Puniceibacterium sp. IMCC21224: one gene and its partner. The main gene of each other region encodes a partner of the protein of the gene in region 2 in a complex. Links are inferred from orthologs where the notes say so. Each region holds a gene or a part of one and is shown on either strand. Other genes may lie near its edges. The genes, in order: mfd and uvrA.

Region 1 (9,291 bases), 120 kb from region 2 along the record:
TCAGCTCGGGTGTGCCGTAACTGCGTCCAAAACACTCAAATGCGTCGACCGGCGTTAGCGCTGGTCACAGAAAATGTTATTCGCGCGCAGGGTATCCCAAGGGGTTTCAACAGGGGCTGGAGCAAAGATTTTCGCAAGGGATGCCATCATTGTCGCCATCGCGTTTACGCTGACCACATTGCAACAGTTTGTAGCAAGCCTCGGCGCAAGAACTGAGGCGCTTGCAACTGACATCGCTGCAGTCATAGGCTTGCGCTAGGCGCAAGGCGTCGAACCTCTCTGAAACAGCTGCTGGCGCCACAACGGTACTCGCCGGGTCGCGCGAATACAAAGTATCGCCCCAGGCAGGTTCAGCTAGCATGAGCAGGCAGATCGCTAAGGAGGTCCGCATCTTGCGTCATTTCAAAATAGTTAACGAATGATTAAAATCTGAACCGGACTCCATAAAAAATCAAGCAAGAAACAAACAAGAAACCTGCGGCGTTAAGCGTCGCTGGCTCCGGCGTTCGGATCAGAGCCGGTTGCGTTCTGACATCACAAACCGGTTGATACTAGAGATCCGGCGCCGCTTGTTGTCAGCTAAAGCCTATGTTCAGGGGATGATGCGTGAATATTTGGTCCCGTCGAGCGTGGCACCGGCGCGCAACCCGGCCTGACCAAAGATCACTGCGATCACCGGGGACAACGATGTCGTCGTCTCGGCGGCCAGCGTTTCGCCACCGTCAGGGATGGCATATTCGATGTTTGCGCCACCAGCCCAGCCCGGCGAGCGGCGGAATTCAAGCAACGCTTCTTCGGTCATAAAGAACATAACATGCGCGTATTGCTGCGCGCCGATCTGCAGGCCCGCGCTTGCCTTGGTGGTCGAATAGTAATCGACGGTCACATCGCCGACCCGCAGCGCACCACGCCCATAGGCCCCCCCCAGGCCAAGCCCGGCCTCGGTCACCAGCGGCATCACTAGAACACCGGTTGATTTTTCCCGCAGCGCGCGCGTGCCGGGATACTGGTTGTACAACTGCGACAGGGTCGCATCGACGCGCGCGTCAATTGTTTCGCTGCCACGGCTTCCGATACCGTTTCCGCAGGCGGCAACCAACGTCGCTGCGCCAAGCGCTAGGACAAAGCCGCGTCTGTTGAGATGTTTCATGGGATTGCTCTTTCGATAATATACACTGCCTCGGGTCCGGCTGTTTCGCCAGTTATGCAGGGATCATACCCCCATACAGATCGGTTGTCATCCCATACGAACCACAATAGGCGGTATCAAGTTACCCGTTCAGCAAACGCGCGGCGGCCGGGGCAAAATACGTCAGCACACCATCGCAACCGGCCCGTTTGAACGCCATCAGCGATTCCAGCATCACGCGATCGCCATCGACCCAGCCATTCTGCGCCGCACCCGCAAGCATCGCGTATTCGCCCGACACCTGATAGGCAAAGGTTGGGGCGCCAAACATATCCTTGGCGCGGCGGCAGATATCCAGATAAGGCATCCCCGGTTTGATCATCACCATATCGGCACCTTCGGACAGATCCCGTTCGATCAGGCGCATCGCCTCATCGCTGTTGGCGGGATCCATTTGATAGGTCTTTTTGTCCCCCTTGAGAGCCCCTGACGCCCCGACCGCGTCGCGAAACGGGCCGTAAAAGGCGGACGCGTATTTTGCCGCATAGCTCAGCAGGCACACATTGCTGTGCCCTGCCCCCTCTAGCGCGCCGCGCAGCGCCCCGATGCGCCCATCCATCATATCCGATGGCCCGATGATATCCGCGCCCGCATCCGCCTGACTAAGCGCCTGTTTTACCAATGCCTCGACCGTGCGATCGTTGACGATCTCACCATTCTCGACAAAGCCGTCGTGGCCGTTGATGTTGTAGGGGTCCAGAGCCACATCCGTCATCACCACCATGTCCGGCACCGCCGCTTTGATCGCGCGGGTGGCGGTGTTGCTCAGGTTGCCAGGGTTCCATGCCTCGGCGCAATCTTCGGTCTTGAGCGCGGGGTCGGTATAGGGAAACAGGCAGATCGCCGGGATTCCCAATGCATAGGCGTCAACCGCTGCCGTCACCACCTTGTCGACCGACCGGCGCACCACACCGGGCATCGAGGCAATGGGTTCCTCGACCCCGTCGCCGTCGCGCACAAACACCGGCCAGATGAAATCCGCCGGGGTTAGCGCCGTCTCGCGGACGAGATCGCGCAGCGCCGGGGTGCGGCGCACCCGACGTAAACGTGTTGCGGGAAAAGCGGCAATGGTCGGTTTCATCGGTTCGGTCCTTGTAAACGCCTTCTTTGGGTGGCATGGAATGGCGGCTATCTCAAGGGTTGCCATCGCCGCGCGATCCTGAATTCACGTCGGACGGTGCCTGCATCGACCCGCCTCACAGACCAAAGGGCCGAAATTTGGACTGGCATCTCATTGTCTTTGAAGTGATCGACGTGCGATCCTTCTCGAACCTCTGGTACTGGATTGCGCTGGCGGTTGTGTGGTCGTCTGCCAGTCACTGGGTTCTGGGTGTCCCATTCGACATGGTGTCGCGCGCGCGACGACACGGGGATCAGGCCGAAGCGGATCTGACCGACCTTGTGCGCATCAACTCCAACCGGCTGGTCTACATCGTTCAAGAGACCGGGTTGTGGATTTTGGGGCTTGGGTGTTTCCTGCTAACGGCACTGATGGTGCTGGGGTTTATCTATTGGGTGGAACTGGCGCAGGCGGTGTTCTTTTTGGCCTTTCCCATGACGCTGGTCGGCATTCTGAGTCTGCGCACCGCGGCAAAGGTTTATGCCGACGGGCCCACCGGGCCGGAATTGTACAAGCGCCTGTCGCGGTTGCGGATCGGGACACAGGTCATCGGCATGATCTCGATCTTTGTCACCTCACTGTGGGGGATGTACCAGAACTTGTCCGCCAGCTTTCTGGGCGGTTGACGCCGCGCGTCATCCGCGCCATGTGATCGCCACATGGCACATTTCAAACCTCTGGTCATGGGCGGCGCGCCCGAAGGCTTTGACGCAAAGCTCCTGCTGAACGAGGCGGCCCGTGCGGCTGGTCCGGTCCTGCATGTTGCGCGCGACGACAAACGCATGGCGCAGATGCGCGACGCGCTGGCGTTCTTTGCCCCGGACATTCCGGTCATCACCTTTCCGGGCTGGGATTGCCTGCCCTACGACCGGGTGTCCCCCAATGCCGATATTTCTGCCGCGCGAATGGCGACGCTGGCTGGGCTCGTGCATGGGATGCCGGCAAAATTCGTCCTGCTGACCACGTTGAATGCAGCGAGCCAGCGGGTGCCCGCGCGCGCCGTGCTGCGCGAGGCGGCGTTTACCGCCACCGTTGGCAGTCGCGTCGACGAATCCGCATTGCGCAATTTCCTGGTTCGTATGGGGTTTACCCAGGCCCCGACTGTCCTGGAACCTGGCGATTATGCCATCCGCGGTGGCATCATCGACATCTATCCCCCCGGCGAAGGCGGACCGGTGCGGCTGGACCTGTTTGGTGATGTGCTTGACGGCGCGCGCCGCTTTGATCCCGCGACGCAACGCACCACCGACAAACTTGATGTGATCGAACTGGCACCGGTGTCCGAGGTCATTCTGGACGACGCCGCAATCACCCGTTTCCGCCAGTCCTACCGGATCGAATTCGGCGCTGCCGGAACGGACGATCCGCTTTACGAAGCGGTCAGTGCCGGGCGTAAACATGCCGGTGTCGAACATTGGCTGCCGTTCTTTCACGATGGGCTTGAGACGCTGTTCGACTATCTGCCAGACGTACCCATCCTCCTGGACGATCAGGTGACGCCGTCCCGCCTTGCGCGCTGGGACACAATTGCTGACCAGTATGAGACGCGCCGCCTTGCCATGCAGCAAAAGAGCCGGATGGACAGCGTCTATAAACCCGCCCCTCCGGGTCTGCTGTACCTTGACGATGCGTCTTGGGACGCAGTGATGCAGGGGCGCCGGGTGATCCAGCTTAGCCCTCTGCCACAGGCAACCGGCCCCGGCGTCGTGGATGCCGGCGGACGTATCGGGCGCAACTTTTCGCCCGAACGCCAGCAGGAAAGCATCAGTCTTTTTGGCGCTTTGGCAGCGCATATTCAGGCAAAGTTGCAGGACGGTCCGGTTGTCATCGCCAGCTATTCCGAAGGCGCGCGCGAACGCCTGACCGGGCTGATCGAGGATGAGGGGCTGGCCGAGGCTATTCCGATTCCAACCGCCACCCGCATCGGCAAACGCGGACTGCATCTGGCTGTCTGGCCTTTGGAGCATGGGTTCGAGGGGCCTTGGGGTGATCCGGGTTCAAAGAGCAGCCCGTCGCATCTGACGGTCATCAGCGAACAGGACGTGCTGGGCGACCGGCTGATCCGCGCGCCCAGAAAACGCCGCAAGGCGGAAAACTTTCTGACCGAAAGCCAGTCGCTGTCCCCCGGCGATCTGGTGGTGCATGTGGACCACGGGGTCGGCCGCTATCAGGGCATGGAGGTGATCACCGCCGCAGGTGCTGCGCACGAATGTCTGTTGCTGGAATATGCCGAAGGATCGCGGCTCTATCTCCCGGTTGAGAATATCGAACTGCTCAGCCGCTATGGCCATGAGGAAGGTCTGCTCGATCGGCTTGGTGGCGGCGCGTGGCAGGCCAAAAAGGCCAAGCTCAAGGAACGCATCCGCGAAATGGCGGACAAGCTGATCCGCATTGCCGCCGAACGCGCCCTGCGCAAGGCACCGATCATGGACCCGCCTCCGGGCGCCTGGGATTCGTTCTCGGCCCGGTTCCCTTATCAGGAAACCGACGATCAGCTCAGCGCTATCGAGGATGTGATGGCCGACATGCATTCCGGCCAGCCAATGGACCGGCTGATCTGCGGCGATGTCGGCTTTGGCAAGACCGAGGTTGCGATGCGCGCTGCCTTTGTCGCGGCCATGTCAGGTGTCCAGGTCGCGGTGGTTGCACCGACTACATTGCTGGCCCGCCAGCACTACAAGGGGTTTGCCGAACGGTTTCGCGGATTTCCGGTTAATGTCAGGCCGCTGTCACGCTTTGTTTCGACGCGTGACGCCCAGCTGACCCGGGACGGCATCACCAAGGGGTCGGTCGATATCGCCATCGGCACCCACGCCCTGCTGGCCAAAGGCATCCGGTTTCACAACCTTGGCCTGCTGATTATTGATGAGGAACAGCATTTCGGCGTCGGTCACAAAGAGCGGCTCAAGGAATTGCGCAGCGATATTCATGTGTTGACCCTGACCGCGACGCCGATCCCGCGCACGCTGCAACTTAGCCTCACCGGGGTGCGTGACCTGTCGATCATCGGCACGCCACCCGTCGACCGGCTGGCGATCCGCACCTATGTGTCGGAATTCGATGCCGTGACAATCCGCGAGGCGCTGCTGCGCGAACATTATCGCGGCGGCCAATCGTTCTATGTCGTGCCACGCATTTCGGACCTGCCCGAGATCGAGGAGTTCCTCAAGGCACAGCTGCCCGAACTGTCATACGTGGTTGCCCATGGCCAGATGGCTGCGGGCGAGTTGGATGATCGCATGAACGCGTTTTATGACGGAAAATATGACGTTCTGCTCGCCACGACCATTGTCGAATCCGGCCTCGACATCCCGACCGCCAACACGATGATCATCCACCGCGCCGACATGTTTGGCCTGGCGCAACTGTATCAGATCCGTGGCCGCGTTGGCCGGGCCAAAACCCGCGCCTATGCGTACCTGACGACAAAACCGCGCGCGAAACTGACAGCAACCGCCGAAAAGCGCCTGCGCGTGCTCGGCTCTCTTGACACACTGGGTGCGGGCTTTACCCTGGCCAGTCAGGATCTCGATATTCGTGGCGCTGGCAATCTGCTGGGCGAAGAACAGTCCGGCCAGATGCGCGACGTTGGCTATGAACTGTATCAATCCATGCTGGAAGAGGCGATTGCGAAGATCCGCTCGGGCGAGCTTGAAGGTTTGTCGGACAATGACGGCCAATGGGCCCCCCAGATCAACCTTGGGGTGCCGGTGCTGATCCCCGAAACGTTTGTGCCGGATCTCGACGTGCGCCTTGGCCTATACCGTCGCCTGTCGTCGCTCTCGACCAAGGTCGAGCTCGAAGGGTTTGCCGCAGAACTGATCGACCGGTTCGGGAAGTTGCCAAAAGAGGTGAACACCCTGCTGCTTGTTGTGCGGATCAAATCCATGTGTCGGCGGGCTGGTATATCCAAGCTTGACGCCGGCCCGAAAGGTGCGACGCTGCAATTCCACAACGACAAGTTCGCCTCGCCCCAGGGGCTGGTGGAATTCATTCAAGATCAAAACGGTCAGGCCAAGGTCAAAGACAACAAGATCGTCATCCGCCGCGACTGGCGCACCGATAACGAAAAAATCAAAGGCACCTATGGCATCGCCCGCGACCTTGCCGAAAAGCTGGCGATCGAGAGAAAGCGCAAAGCCAAAGCCTGACACGCAGTTCCGGCCCGATCATGCCGGACGGATGATCTGTTTCGGATTTGCGACCTCCCTCTCAAGGGGCCGCAGGTCAGTGGTAGCGGAATTCTCCGACCACTTGCCGCCATTCTCCGGCGCCAATCATCTTACGATGGGTATAGCGCACGGAATGCAGCGGACCTTCGATCGTGTTTTGCCAGAACTCTATGAACTCAAACAGTTTCTGGTGATCCGGCGCCAGATCGTAATCCTGCCAGATGTAGGTGTTGAGCACGTTTTTATAGTCTGGCATGCGGTAAAAGAATTCGGCTGTGGTCAGTCCATAGCCGCGCAGCATCAGTTCGGTTTCGTTGCCCTGCATTGATCCATCCTTTCGTTCGCCTCATGAACTTTAGAATCATGGCAGGGAGTAATTTACTTTTCAATAAAAACAGTGTGTTAGCAATCATGCCCGCTGGCTGCCAGAATTGGCGACGACCCACCATTGCGCCCTATATCCTGCTTCTGTTATACGTTTTGTAACAAGATATAGCAGACTAACAGATGGGCAGACCACGTGAGCGATACGCCGGAACCACCTGAAAATACAGACGAAAACACGCCAGAGCGTCCGATCTTCCTTGGTCCGAACATTTCGATCACCGAGGAGATGAAGAAAAGCTATCTCGATTACGCAATGAGCGTAATCGTGAGTCGTGCGATTCCGGATCTGCGCGACGGCCTAAAACCTGTGCACCGCAGAATCCTCTATGCCATGCATGAGACCAACAACAGCCACGACAAACCCTACCGCAAATCCGCGCGCCCCGTTGGCGACGTGATGGGTAAATACCACCCGCATGGCGACTCTGCGATCTATGACGCGCTGGTGCGGATGGCGCAGGATTTTTCGATGTCGCTGCCGTTGCTGGATGGTCAGGGCAACTTTGGCTCGATGGACGGCGATAACGCTGCGGCGATGCGCTATACCGAAGTGCGGATGGACAAGCCCGCCGCGTTTCTTTTGAACGACATCGACAAGGATACCGTCGATTTTCAGGACAATTATGATGGCAAGGACCGTGAACCGACGGTCCTGCCCGCACGCTATCCCAACATGCTCGTCAATGGGGCTGGCGGTATTGCCGTTGGCATGGCCACCAACATCCCGCCGCACAATCTGGGCGAAGTCATTGACGCCTGCCTTGCGCTGATCACTGACTCTGACCTGACCTCAGAGCAGTTGATTGAATATGTCCCCGGCCCTGACTTCCCGACGGGCGGCTACATGCTGGGACGTTCCGGCGCCCGCAAAGCGTACCTTGAGGGCCGCGGTAGCGTCATCATCCGCTCCAAGACCCGCGTCGAGGAAATTCGCAAGGACCGCTGGGCCATCGTCATCGACGAGATCCCCTATCAGGTCAACAAGGCCACGATGATCGAAAAGATCGCCGAGGCCGCCCGCGAAAAGCGGATCGAAGGCATCTCTCATGTGCAGGACGAATCCGATCGCAATGGTGTGCGTGTGGTGATCGAGCTGAAACGTGACGCCACTGCCGAAGTCGTGCTGAACCAACTGTTCCGCTTTACCCCGATGCAGACCTATTTTGGCTGCAACATGCTGGCGCTGAATGGCGGACGTCCCGAGCAGCTGACACTGCGCGCCTTTCTCACAGCATTCCTCGACTTCCGTGAGGATGTTGTGGCGCGGCGCACGGCCTTCTTGTTGCGCAAGGCACGCGAACGCAGCCATATCCTTTGCGGTCTGGCTGTTGCCGTGAGCAATGTCGACGAAGTGGTCGCCACCATCCGTGCCTCGGCTGACGTGGCCGAAGCGCGCACCAAATTGATGGAGCGTCGCTGGCCCGCCGGTGAAATCCTGCCTTTTATCGCGCTGATCGACGATCCGACCCATACGGCGAACGAGGACGGCACCTATAACCTGTCCGAAATTCAGGCCCGCGCCATTCTGGAACTGCGCCTTCAGCGTCTGACCCAGCTGGGCGTCAAAGAGGTCACCGACGAGCTCGAAGAGCTGGCTGGCAAGATCAAGGAATACCTTGAAATCCTCAGCTCGCGTGAGCGGATCATGGGGATCATCTCGGACGAGCTGCGCGAGGTCCGCGAGCTGTTCGCCGTGCCGCGCCGGACCGAAATCCTCGACTGGTCCGGGGACATGGAAGACGAAGACCTGATCGAGCGCGAAGACATGGTTGTCACCGTGACCCAGACAGGTTGGATCAAACGGACCCCGCTCGCCGATTTCCGCAGTCAGCGGCGCGGCGGCAAGGGTGTGTCAGGCGGCGGCATGAAAGAAGATGACGTGGTTACCACGCTCTTTGTTGCCAACACACATACCCAGCTGCTGTTCTTTACCACCGAAGGCATGGTCTACAAGCTCAAGACCTGGCGCCTGCCGCAGGGCAGCCGCACGTCCAAGGGCAAGGCGATCGTCAACATCCTGCCAATCCCGACAGGTGTGTCGATCGCGGCCATCATGCCGGTAGATCGGGATGAAAAAGACTGGGACGACCTGCAGATCATCTTTGCCACCTCTGCTGGAACTGTGCGCCGTAACCGATTGTCAGACTTCACAAATGTCATGCGAAACGGCAAGATTGCGATGAAGTTCGAGGATGAGAACGCGGACATCAAACTCATCAATGCGCGCATCTGCTCTGAGGATGACGACGTGATGCTGGTGACAGATTCCGGCCGCGCGATCCGCTTCCGTACCACCGATGTGCGGGTCTTCAACTCACGCGCCTCCACCGGTGTGCGCGGCATCAGGCTGCAGGGCGACGACACCGTGGTGTCGATGTCGGTGATCCGGCATTTCGACGCCGACCCGCAGGAACGCGCTGCCT
Region 2 (8,675 bases):
GCCTGGCCCGCGGATGGCCAGCCCGAGGTGCCCGAGACCGATGAGGATGGCCGCCCGGTCACCGATTTCTACATCGACCGCGCGCTGACGGTGCAGGCCAATGGCGATTTCATCTGGGCGCAGGACAGCGAGATCAGCCGCGCGCCGACGCTATATATCACCGCCGAACAGCCGCCAGAGTTCGGGCTGGACAATTACCGCCAGATCCTGACCTCGGACAACATGGACCGCGCGTTCATCAACACGCTGACGGTGACAATCCCGGCGACGATCATCCCGATCCTGATCGCCGCTTTTGCCGCTTATGCGCTGGCCTGGATGGATTTTGCCGGGCGCGGATTCCTGATCGCCATGGTGGTCGGCCTGCTCGTGGTGCCGCTGCAACTGGCACTGGTGCCGCTGCTGCAACTGCACAACAAGATCGGCATCGGGCAATCCTTTCTGGGGATCTGGCTGGCGCATACCGGGTTCGGCCTGCCCCTGGCCATCTACCTCTTGCGCAATTACATGGTCGGCCTGCCGCGCGACATCATCGAAAGCGCCAAGGTCGACGGTGCCACCGATTTCCAGGTCTTCACCAAGATCGTGCTGCCGCTGTCGTTTCCGGCGCTCGCGTCGTTCGCAATCTTTCAGTTCCTGTGGACCTGGAACGACCTGCTGGTGGCAAAGGTGTTCCTGCCCTCGAACAGCGAATCCTGGGTGATGACGGTCAAGATCGCCGACGACCTGCTGGGGTCGCGCGGCGGTGACTGGGGGATCCTGGCTGCGGCGGCATTTGTGTCGATCGCGGTGCCGCTCTTTGTGTTCTTTGCCATGCAGAAATACCTCGTCCGGGGCCTGCTGGCCGGCTCTGTCAAATAAACGAAAGTTTCCCTTTATGAACGTATTGGCGACCCAATCTGCGCCCGCTGACGCCACCGATCGGGATTGGTGGCGTGGCGCGGTGATCTATCAGATCTACCCCCGCAGCTTTCAGGACAGCAACGGTGACGGTATTGGCGATTTGCTGGGTATCGCGCAACGGTTGCCGCACGTGGCGTCTCTGGGTGTCGATGCGATCTGGATCTCGCCCTTCTTCAAGTCGCCGATGAAGGATTTCGGCTATGACGTGTCGGATTATTGCGATGTTGATCCGATGTTCGGCAGCATCGCGGATTTCGACATCCTGATCACCACGGCGCATCGGCTGGGGCTGAAGGTCCTGATCGACCTGGTGCTGTCGCATTCGTCGCAGGATCACCCGTGGTTTGTCGAATCCCGCGCCAGCCGCGACAATCCCCGCGCCAACTGGTACGTCTGGGCCGAGGCCAAGCCGGACGGCACGCCGCCCAATAACTGGCTGTCGATCTTTGGCGGATCGGCCTGGCAATGGGAGCCGACGCGCTGCCAGTACTACCTGCACAACTTTCTTGCCGAGCAGCCGGACCTTAACTTTCATGAACCATCGGTGCAGGGCGCATTGCTGGATGCCGCGCGGTTCTGGCTTAACCGGGGTGTCGACGGCTTCCGGCTCGACACTATAAACTTTTACGTTCACGACGCACAGCTGCGCGACAACCCGCCACTCCCCGAATCCGAGCGTAACCCGATCACCGCGCCGGCGGTGAATCCCTATACTTGGCAAAACCATCTCTATGACAAGACCCAGCCCGAAAACCTAGATTTTCTGCGCAAATTCAGGTCGTTGCTAAATGAATACAACGCCACCGCTGTGGGAGAAGTCGGTGATGACCAGCGCGGACTCGAGATATTGGGGCAATATACTGCTGGTGATGATTTGATCCACATGAGCTATGCGTTCGAATTGCTGTCGAACCACGTCCCAGACGCGCCATATGTTGCCGAGGTGATGGAGCACCTCGCGCGGGCTGCCCCCGATGGCTGGGCCTGCTGGGCGTTTTCCAACCATGATGTGCCGCGCCATGTGTCGCGCTGGAAATTGACCGACGCCGCCACACGCGCCTTTACCACGCTGATGATGTGCCTGCGCGGGTCGGTTTGCCTGTATCAGGGCGAAGAGCTGGCGCTGCCCGAGGCGGATGTCGCATTCGAGGATCTTCAGGACCCGTATGGCAAACGGTTCTGGCCCGCGTTCAAAGGGCGGGATGGGTGCCGCACGCCGATGGTGTGGGAACCGTCGAACCAGAATGGCGGCTTTTCACAGGGTCATCCCTGGCTGCCGGTCAGTCATGAACACCTGAACCATGCGGTGACCACGCAAGAGCAGGACCCGGCGGCGATGCTGCACCATTATCGTCGTGCATTGGCGTTCCGCCGCAACCATCCGGCGTTGGCCAAAGGCAGCATGTCGGACATGCAGGCCACCGGAAATGTGCTGCATTTTATCCGCACGGACGATAATCAAACCCTCTTTTGCGCGTTTAATCTGAGCGGCGATCCCAGCAGCATCGACATGCCTGCAGGTGCCTGGCATCAGGTTGGCGCCGAACTCGGCTCTGCCGCGTCGGCGCCTGACGGGCGACTGCATCTTGGCCCCTGGCAGCCTTCTCTGGCTGTGCTGGCGCCCCAACCATCACGTTCTTAGGGAGGGAACAGCATGGCCAACCTCAAGCTGACGGACGTCGCCAAAACCTATGGGGGTGCCGTCAATGTGTTGAAGGACATCAACCTGGACATCCAGCAGGGCGAACTGATCGTCTTTGTCGGGCCGTCGGGCTGCGGTAAATCCACCTTGCTGCGGATGATTGCCGGATTGGAAAAAATCACCGACGGGACGCTGGAAATCGACGGTCAGCGGGTCAACGATGTGCCCCCGGCGCAGCGCGGCATTGCCATGGTGTTCCAAAGTTACGCACTTTATCCACATATGACGGTGCGCGACAACATGAGCTTTGCGCTGAAAATTGCCAAAAAATCCAAGACCGAAATTGATGCCGCCGTGAACAAGGCGGCGAAAATTCTGCAACTTGAACCCTATCTCGACCGTTTGCCCAAGGCGCTGTCGGGTGGGCAACGCCAGCGGGTTGCCATCGGTCGCTCCATCGTGCGCGATCCCAAGGTCTATCTGTTTGACGAACCTCTGTCGAACCTCGACGCTGCCCTGCGTGTCGCCACCCGGATCGAGATTGCGCAGCTCAAGGAATCGATGCCGAATTCGACGATGATCTATGTCACCCATGATCAGGTCGAGGCGATGACGCTGGCCACACGTATCGTCGTGCTGGCGAATAAGGGGATCGCGCAAGTCGGAACGCCGCTTGAATTGTACGAACGGCCCAACGGCGAATTTGTGGCGCAGTTCATTGGCTCACCCGCGATGAATCTGATGCCGGGTGAGGTGGTCGGCACCGGCGAGCGAACTACAATTCGCATGAACGGTGGCGGCACGGCGGTATCGCTATATCCTTCCCATGCGGTTGATATGGGGATCAAGGTCAACGTCGGCGTGCGGCCCGAGGATTTTCTAGAGGTGCAGCCGGGCGCTGACTACATCTTTGACGGCAAGGTCGCCATCACTGAGGCACTGGGCGAAGTCACGCTGCTGTATTTCGAAAAGCAGGACGGCGGTGACGCGATCATCGGCAAGCTGCCGGGCATCCACTCCGGGTTACGCGGGACCAGCGTGAAACTGGGCGCGGTGCCGGAAAAGGTGCATCTGTTCCACAAGGGCATTTCGCTGCTGTATCGCTGAATTGACAAGGCCAAAGCATCGTCGCCAGTGTCCCAAGTGTACTTGAGGGCTGGATCACCCAAGCATTGGGTGCGCGCGGCACACGATCTGGTCAAATCGCGAAAATGTTCCACATTTGTTCGCTCTTTTGAGTTGGCGAAACCCGGGTCGTCAACTATGTCTTAACCGAAAATTCCGGGAGCTCTCATGGCTGAGATGAAGTTTATCGAGGTGCGCGGCGCGCGCGAACACAACCTCAAGAACATCGACGTGGATATCCCGCGCGACCAACTGGTTGTGATTACGGGACTTTCCGGCTCGGGAAAATCCTCGCTGGCGTTCGATACGATCTATGCCGAGGGGCAGCGCCGCTATGTCGAATCGCTGTCGGCTTATGCGCGGCAGTTCCTCGACATGATGGAAAAACCTGATGTGGATCACATCTCGGGGCTTAGCCCGGCCATTTCCATCGAACAAAAGACCACGTCGAAAAACCCGCGCTCGACCGTCGGGACCGTTACGGAAATCTACGACTATATGCGGCTGCTTTTTGCCCGCGTCGGGACGCCCTACAGCCCTGCCACTGGTCTGCCGATTGAGGCGCAGCAGGTGCAGGATATGGTCGACCGCGTCATGGCAATGGAGGAGGGGACCCGCGCCTATCTTCTGGCCCCCATCGTGCGTGACCGCAAAGGTGAATATCGCAAGGAATTCCTGGAGTTGCGCAAGCAGGGGTTCCAACGGGTCAAGGTTGATGGGCAGTTCTACGAGCTGGATGAACCGCCCACGTTGGACAAGAAGTTCCGCCATGATATCGACGTTGTGGTCGACCGTCTGGTGGTTCGCGAAGGGCTCGAGACGCGGCTAGCTGACTCGTTCCGCACCGCGCTCGATCTCACATCAGGGATCGCCATTCTGGAAACTGCGCCCAGCACCGATGATGCGGATGCCGAGCCTGAGCGTATCACTTTTTCCGAGAATTTTGCCTGCCCGGTCAGTGGTTTCACCATCCCCGAGATCGAGCCGAGGATGTTTTCGTTCAACGCGCCGCATGGGGCTTGTCCGTCCTGTGACGGTCTGGGGGTCGAGCTGTTTTTTGACGAACGGCTGGTGGTGCCGGATGCGGATCTGCGCATCGGTGACGGCGCGTTGGCGCCGTGGCGCAAGGGCAAGTCACCCTATTTTACCCAAACGATTCAGGCCATCGCCAAACACTATCAGTTCGACCCGAAGACCAAGTGGAAAGATCTGCCCGACAAAGTACAGGAGGTGTTTCTGCGCGGTTCAGGCGACGAAGAGATCAAGTTCCGCTATGATGAAGGCGGCCGGGTCTATCAGGTTGAACGGGTGTTCGAAGGCGTCATTCCCAACATGGAACGTCGCTACCGCGAAACCGACAGCGCCTGGGTACGCGAAGAGTTTGAGCGGTACCAGAACAACCGCCGCTGCGGTACCTGCGAGGGCTATCGCCTGCGGCCCGAAACACTGGCGATCAAGATCGGCGGGCTGCACATCGGCCAAGTGGTGGAAAAATCCATCCGCGAGGCATTTGACTGGTGCGAAACTGTTCCCGGCGACCTGACCAAGCAGAAGAACGAAATCGCCCGCGCCATTCTTAAGGAAATCCGCGAACGCGTTGGATTCCTGAACAATGTCGGTTTGGAATACCTGACCCTTTCGCGCAGCGCGGGCACATTGTCGGGCGGGGAATCCCAGCGGATCCGGCTTGCATCGCAGATCGGCTCGGGTCTGACAGGGGTGCTTTACGTGCTCGACGAACCCTCGATTGGGTTGCATCAACGCGACAACGATCGGCTGTTGCTGACGCTCAAAAATCTGCGCGATCAGGGCAATTCCGTGCTGGTTGTCGAGCATGACGAAGAGGCGATCCGCGCGGCGGACTACGTCTTTGACATCGGTCCGGGGGCCGGTGTGCATGGTGGACAGGTGGTCAGCCATGGCACGCCGCAAGAGATTGCAGCCGATCCGAACAGCGTGACGGGTCAGTATTTGTCAGGCACGCGAGAGGTTCCTGTGCCAGCGATACGGCGCAAGGGAAATGGAAAAAAACTCAAAGTTGTCAAGGCGACAGGTAATAACCTTCATTCTGTAACTGCAGAGTTTCCATTGGGGAAATTTGTCTGTGTGACCGGTGTGTCCGGTGGCGGGAAATCCACCTTGACCATTGAGACTCTCTACAAGAATGCCGCGATGAAGCTGAACGGTGCGCGCGAGACACCAGCCCCCTGCGAGACGATCAAGGGATTTGAACATCTCGACAAGGTGATCGATATCGACCAGCGCGCCATCGGACGCACGCCACGGTCGAACCCGGCGACCTACACCGGGGCGTTCACCCCGATACGCGACTGGTTTGCAGGACTGCCAGAGGCCAAGGCCCGGGGCTATAAACCCGGCCGGTTTAGTTTCAACGTCAAAGGCGGGCGGTGTGAGGCATGCCAGGGCGACGGCGTGATCAAGATCGAGATGCATTTTCTGCCCGATGTTTACGTCACCTGTGAAACCTGCAAAGGTGCGCGCTACAACCGAGAGACATTGGAAGTTCGCTTTAAAGGCAAGAGTATAGCCGATGTTCTCGATATGACGGTTGAGGATGCGCAAAGCTTTTTCCAGGCTGTGCCGTCGGTCCGGGAAAAGATGGATGCGCTGGTGCAGGTCGGGTTAGGCTACATCAAGGTCGGTCAGCAGGCCACAACCCTTTCAGGCGGAGAGGCGCAGCGGGTCAAGCTGTCCAAGGAGCTGGCGCGCCGATCCACTGGTCGCACGCTCTATATTCTGGACGAACCGACGACCGGCCTGCATTTCGAAGATGTGCGCAAGCTGCTGGAAGTGCTGCATGAACTGGTCGAACAGGGCAATACGGTGGTGGTGATCGAACACAATCTGGATGTGATTAAGACCGCCGACTGGATCATCGATATCGGGCCAGAGGGCGGTGACGGCGGTGGGCGGATCGTTGCGGTGGGCACACCGGAACAAGTCGCCACCGCGAAGGACAGCCATACCGGGCGCTACCTCAAACCGATGCTTGAAGGGCGCAAGGTTGCCGCTGAATAGGTAACGCTGTTTATCCGAGCCGCCATGCGCCGTTGAAAATTTTCTTGAAAAGAAAATTGAAAAGAAAATTGAAAAAATCTTGAGTAAGATTTTGGCGCATGGTGGGTCGGCTGGTGATTTGTGTCAGCTTCGTTTGCGTGTTTCGAACCGCGGGAGCATTGCGCTGAAATCCAGACCCTTGCCGTTCTCATCCTCGACAAACTGACCGTAAAGCTGGGCCGCCGATGTGCCCATCGGGGTGTCTGCGTTAACCGTTTCTGCTGCCTGCTGTGCCAGTCGCAGATCCTTGAGCATCAGCTCGGCAGCAAATCCGGGGGCATATCCGTTGTCAGCAGGTGACATCGGCCCGATTCCAGGCGCAGGGCAGTAGGCGTTCATTGACCATGAATACCCCGACGAGGTCGAAACCACATCAAACATCGCTTGCCTGTCGAGGCCAAGTTTGTCCGCCAAAGCAAAGGCTTCGCAGGTGGCGATCATGGTAACGCCAAGGATCATGTTGTTGCAGATCTTGGCAGCCTGACCGTTGCCCGAGGGGCCGCAGTGAACAGACTTTTGTCCCATGATATCAAAGAGATCCTGCGCCTTTTTTACGCCATCGGCTGGTCCGCCGATCATGAAGGTAAGGGTGCCTGCGCTGGCACCGCCGATGCCACCGGACACTGGCGCATCCAGGGCAAGCAGACCAGCCTCTGCCGCGTCTGCTGCCACCGCACGGGCGCTTTCCACATCGACGGTCGAGCAGTCGAGGAACACGGCGCCGGGCGACATTGCGGGGATCACCTCGCTTGCCACCGCACGCAGGATGGCACCATTGGGCAGCATGGTGATGACCACATCCGCGCCCTGAGCGGCCTGGCCGGCTGATGCTGTGCTTTGAACACCGTCGATGGCTTGTGGTGCGGTGTCGTACCCCTGCACCCGGTGTCCTGCACGTGCGAGATTGGCGGCCATCGGACCACCCATGTTCCCCAGACCGATAAAACCGATGATCATGCCTGTCTCCTGTTGTTCAAAGTTCAGTTTGTCTGCCCCCAGCGGTCGCAGCATCCGCGACACATCGGTCAGCGGGACAGTGTCGACGGAATGCCGCCACTTTGGGGTCCGATCCTTGTCGATGATCGCAGCGCGGATGCCCTCGAGGAAATCGCTGTGCTCCATGGCACGGTGGGTATAGCGATATTCGAGTTCCAGCGCCTTGCGGATATTCGGCGTTCCGGCCCGCATCCGGTGCAGCATTTCCAGCGTGCAGGCCATCGACAGGGGGGCATTTCGCCCGAGTGTTTTCAGCGCCCCGACGGCAAACTCTGTGTCGGACGCGCGCAGCAGATTCACCACATCGCGTAAGCGTTCGCCGCCAAAATTTGCGTCGATCTGTTGCGCAAGGTCGTGCAATTTGCCCGGTGGCGGCGTCGTGCATTTGTCGGGCAGACCGCGAATGTCGCCGCTTTTTTCGAGGTGATCGATCAGCGCGGGCCAGGTGGCTTGCGGCACATAAAAGTCTGCAAAACCGGCAAAAATCGCATCATCCGCCCCCATACGTGCCGCCGTCAGTCCGAGGTATTCCCCCAGCCGCCCCGGCGCACGGGCCAGCAGATAGGTGCCGCCAACATCAGGGATCAGACCGATTCCGCATTCCGGCATGGCGATGCTGCTGCTTTCGCAGACCACGCGGTGCGACCCGTGGCAACCGATGCCGACGCCGCCGCCCATGGTAAACCCCTGCATCAGGCTGACTACCGGTTTTGGGTATTCGGCGATCAATGCGTTCATGCGGTATTCGTCGCGCCAGAACGTACGGCCAAAGCCAAAATCGCCTGCCTTGCCGGTGGCGTACATCTTGGCGATGTCGCCACCGGCGCAGAACGCCTTGTCGCCAATTGCGTCGATCACCACCAGCGCAACCGCGTCGTCGTGCTGCCAGCATCGCAGCGCTGCATCAATTTGCAGGCACATATCATAGCTC

What was found.
Region 1: the proteins of uvrA (region 2) and mfd are in contact, whole or in part, in a crystal structure (PDB 4DFC), measured with the Escherichia coli proteins. The link is inferred for Puniceibacterium sp. IMCC21224 from one-to-one orthologs.

The regions. Positions count from the first base shown.
Region 1 is NZ_LDPY01000001.1:2,288,042-2,297,332, forward strand. Bases 2,578-6,660 are described here. They hold mfd (transcription-repair coupling factor), read left to right. Parts: upstream 2,578-2,968; coding sequence 2,969-6,460; downstream 6,461-6,660. Other genes in these bases: IMCC21224_RS10585 (hypothetical protein), read left to right, coding at 2,578-2,935; IMCC21224_RS10595 (usg protein), read right to left, coding at 6,537-6,660. Also shown: IMCC21224_RS27060 (excalibur calcium-binding domain-containing protein), read right to left, coding at 107-391; IMCC21224_RS10575 (YSC84-related protein), read right to left, coding at 593-1,150; hemB (porphobilinogen synthase), read right to left, coding at 1,272-2,270; more of IMCC21224_RS10585, read left to right, coding at 2,408-2,577; more of IMCC21224_RS10595, read right to left, coding at 6,661-6,806; gyrA (DNA gyrase subunit A), read left to right, coding at 7,002-9,291. UniProt on the Escherichia coli protein: Couples transcription and DNA repair by recognizing RNA polymerase (RNAP) stalled at DNA lesions. Mediates ATP-dependent release of RNAP and its truncated transcript from the DNA, and recruitment of nucleotide excision repair machinery to the damaged site.
Region 2 is NZ_LDPY01000001.1:2,409,403-2,418,077, reverse strand. What follows is about bases 3,443-6,909. They hold uvrA (excinuclease ABC subunit UvrA), read left to right. Parts: upstream 3,443-3,838; coding sequence 3,839-6,709; downstream 6,710-6,909. Other genes in these bases: mmsB (3-hydroxyisobutyrate dehydrogenase), read right to left, coding at 6,833-6,909; IMCC21224_RS11170 (ABC transporter ATP-binding protein), read left to right, coding at 3,443-3,652. Also shown: IMCC21224_RS11180 (carbohydrate ABC transporter permease), read left to right, coding at 1-861; IMCC21224_RS11175 (alpha-amylase family glycosyl hydrolase), read left to right, coding at 878-2,545; more of IMCC21224_RS11170, read left to right, coding at 2,558-3,442; more of mmsB, read right to left, coding at 6,910-8,675. UniProt on the Escherichia coli protein: The UvrABC repair system catalyzes the recognition and processing of DNA lesions. UvrA is an ATPase and a DNA-binding protein. A damage recognition complex composed of 2 UvrA and 2 UvrB subunits scans DNA for abnormalities.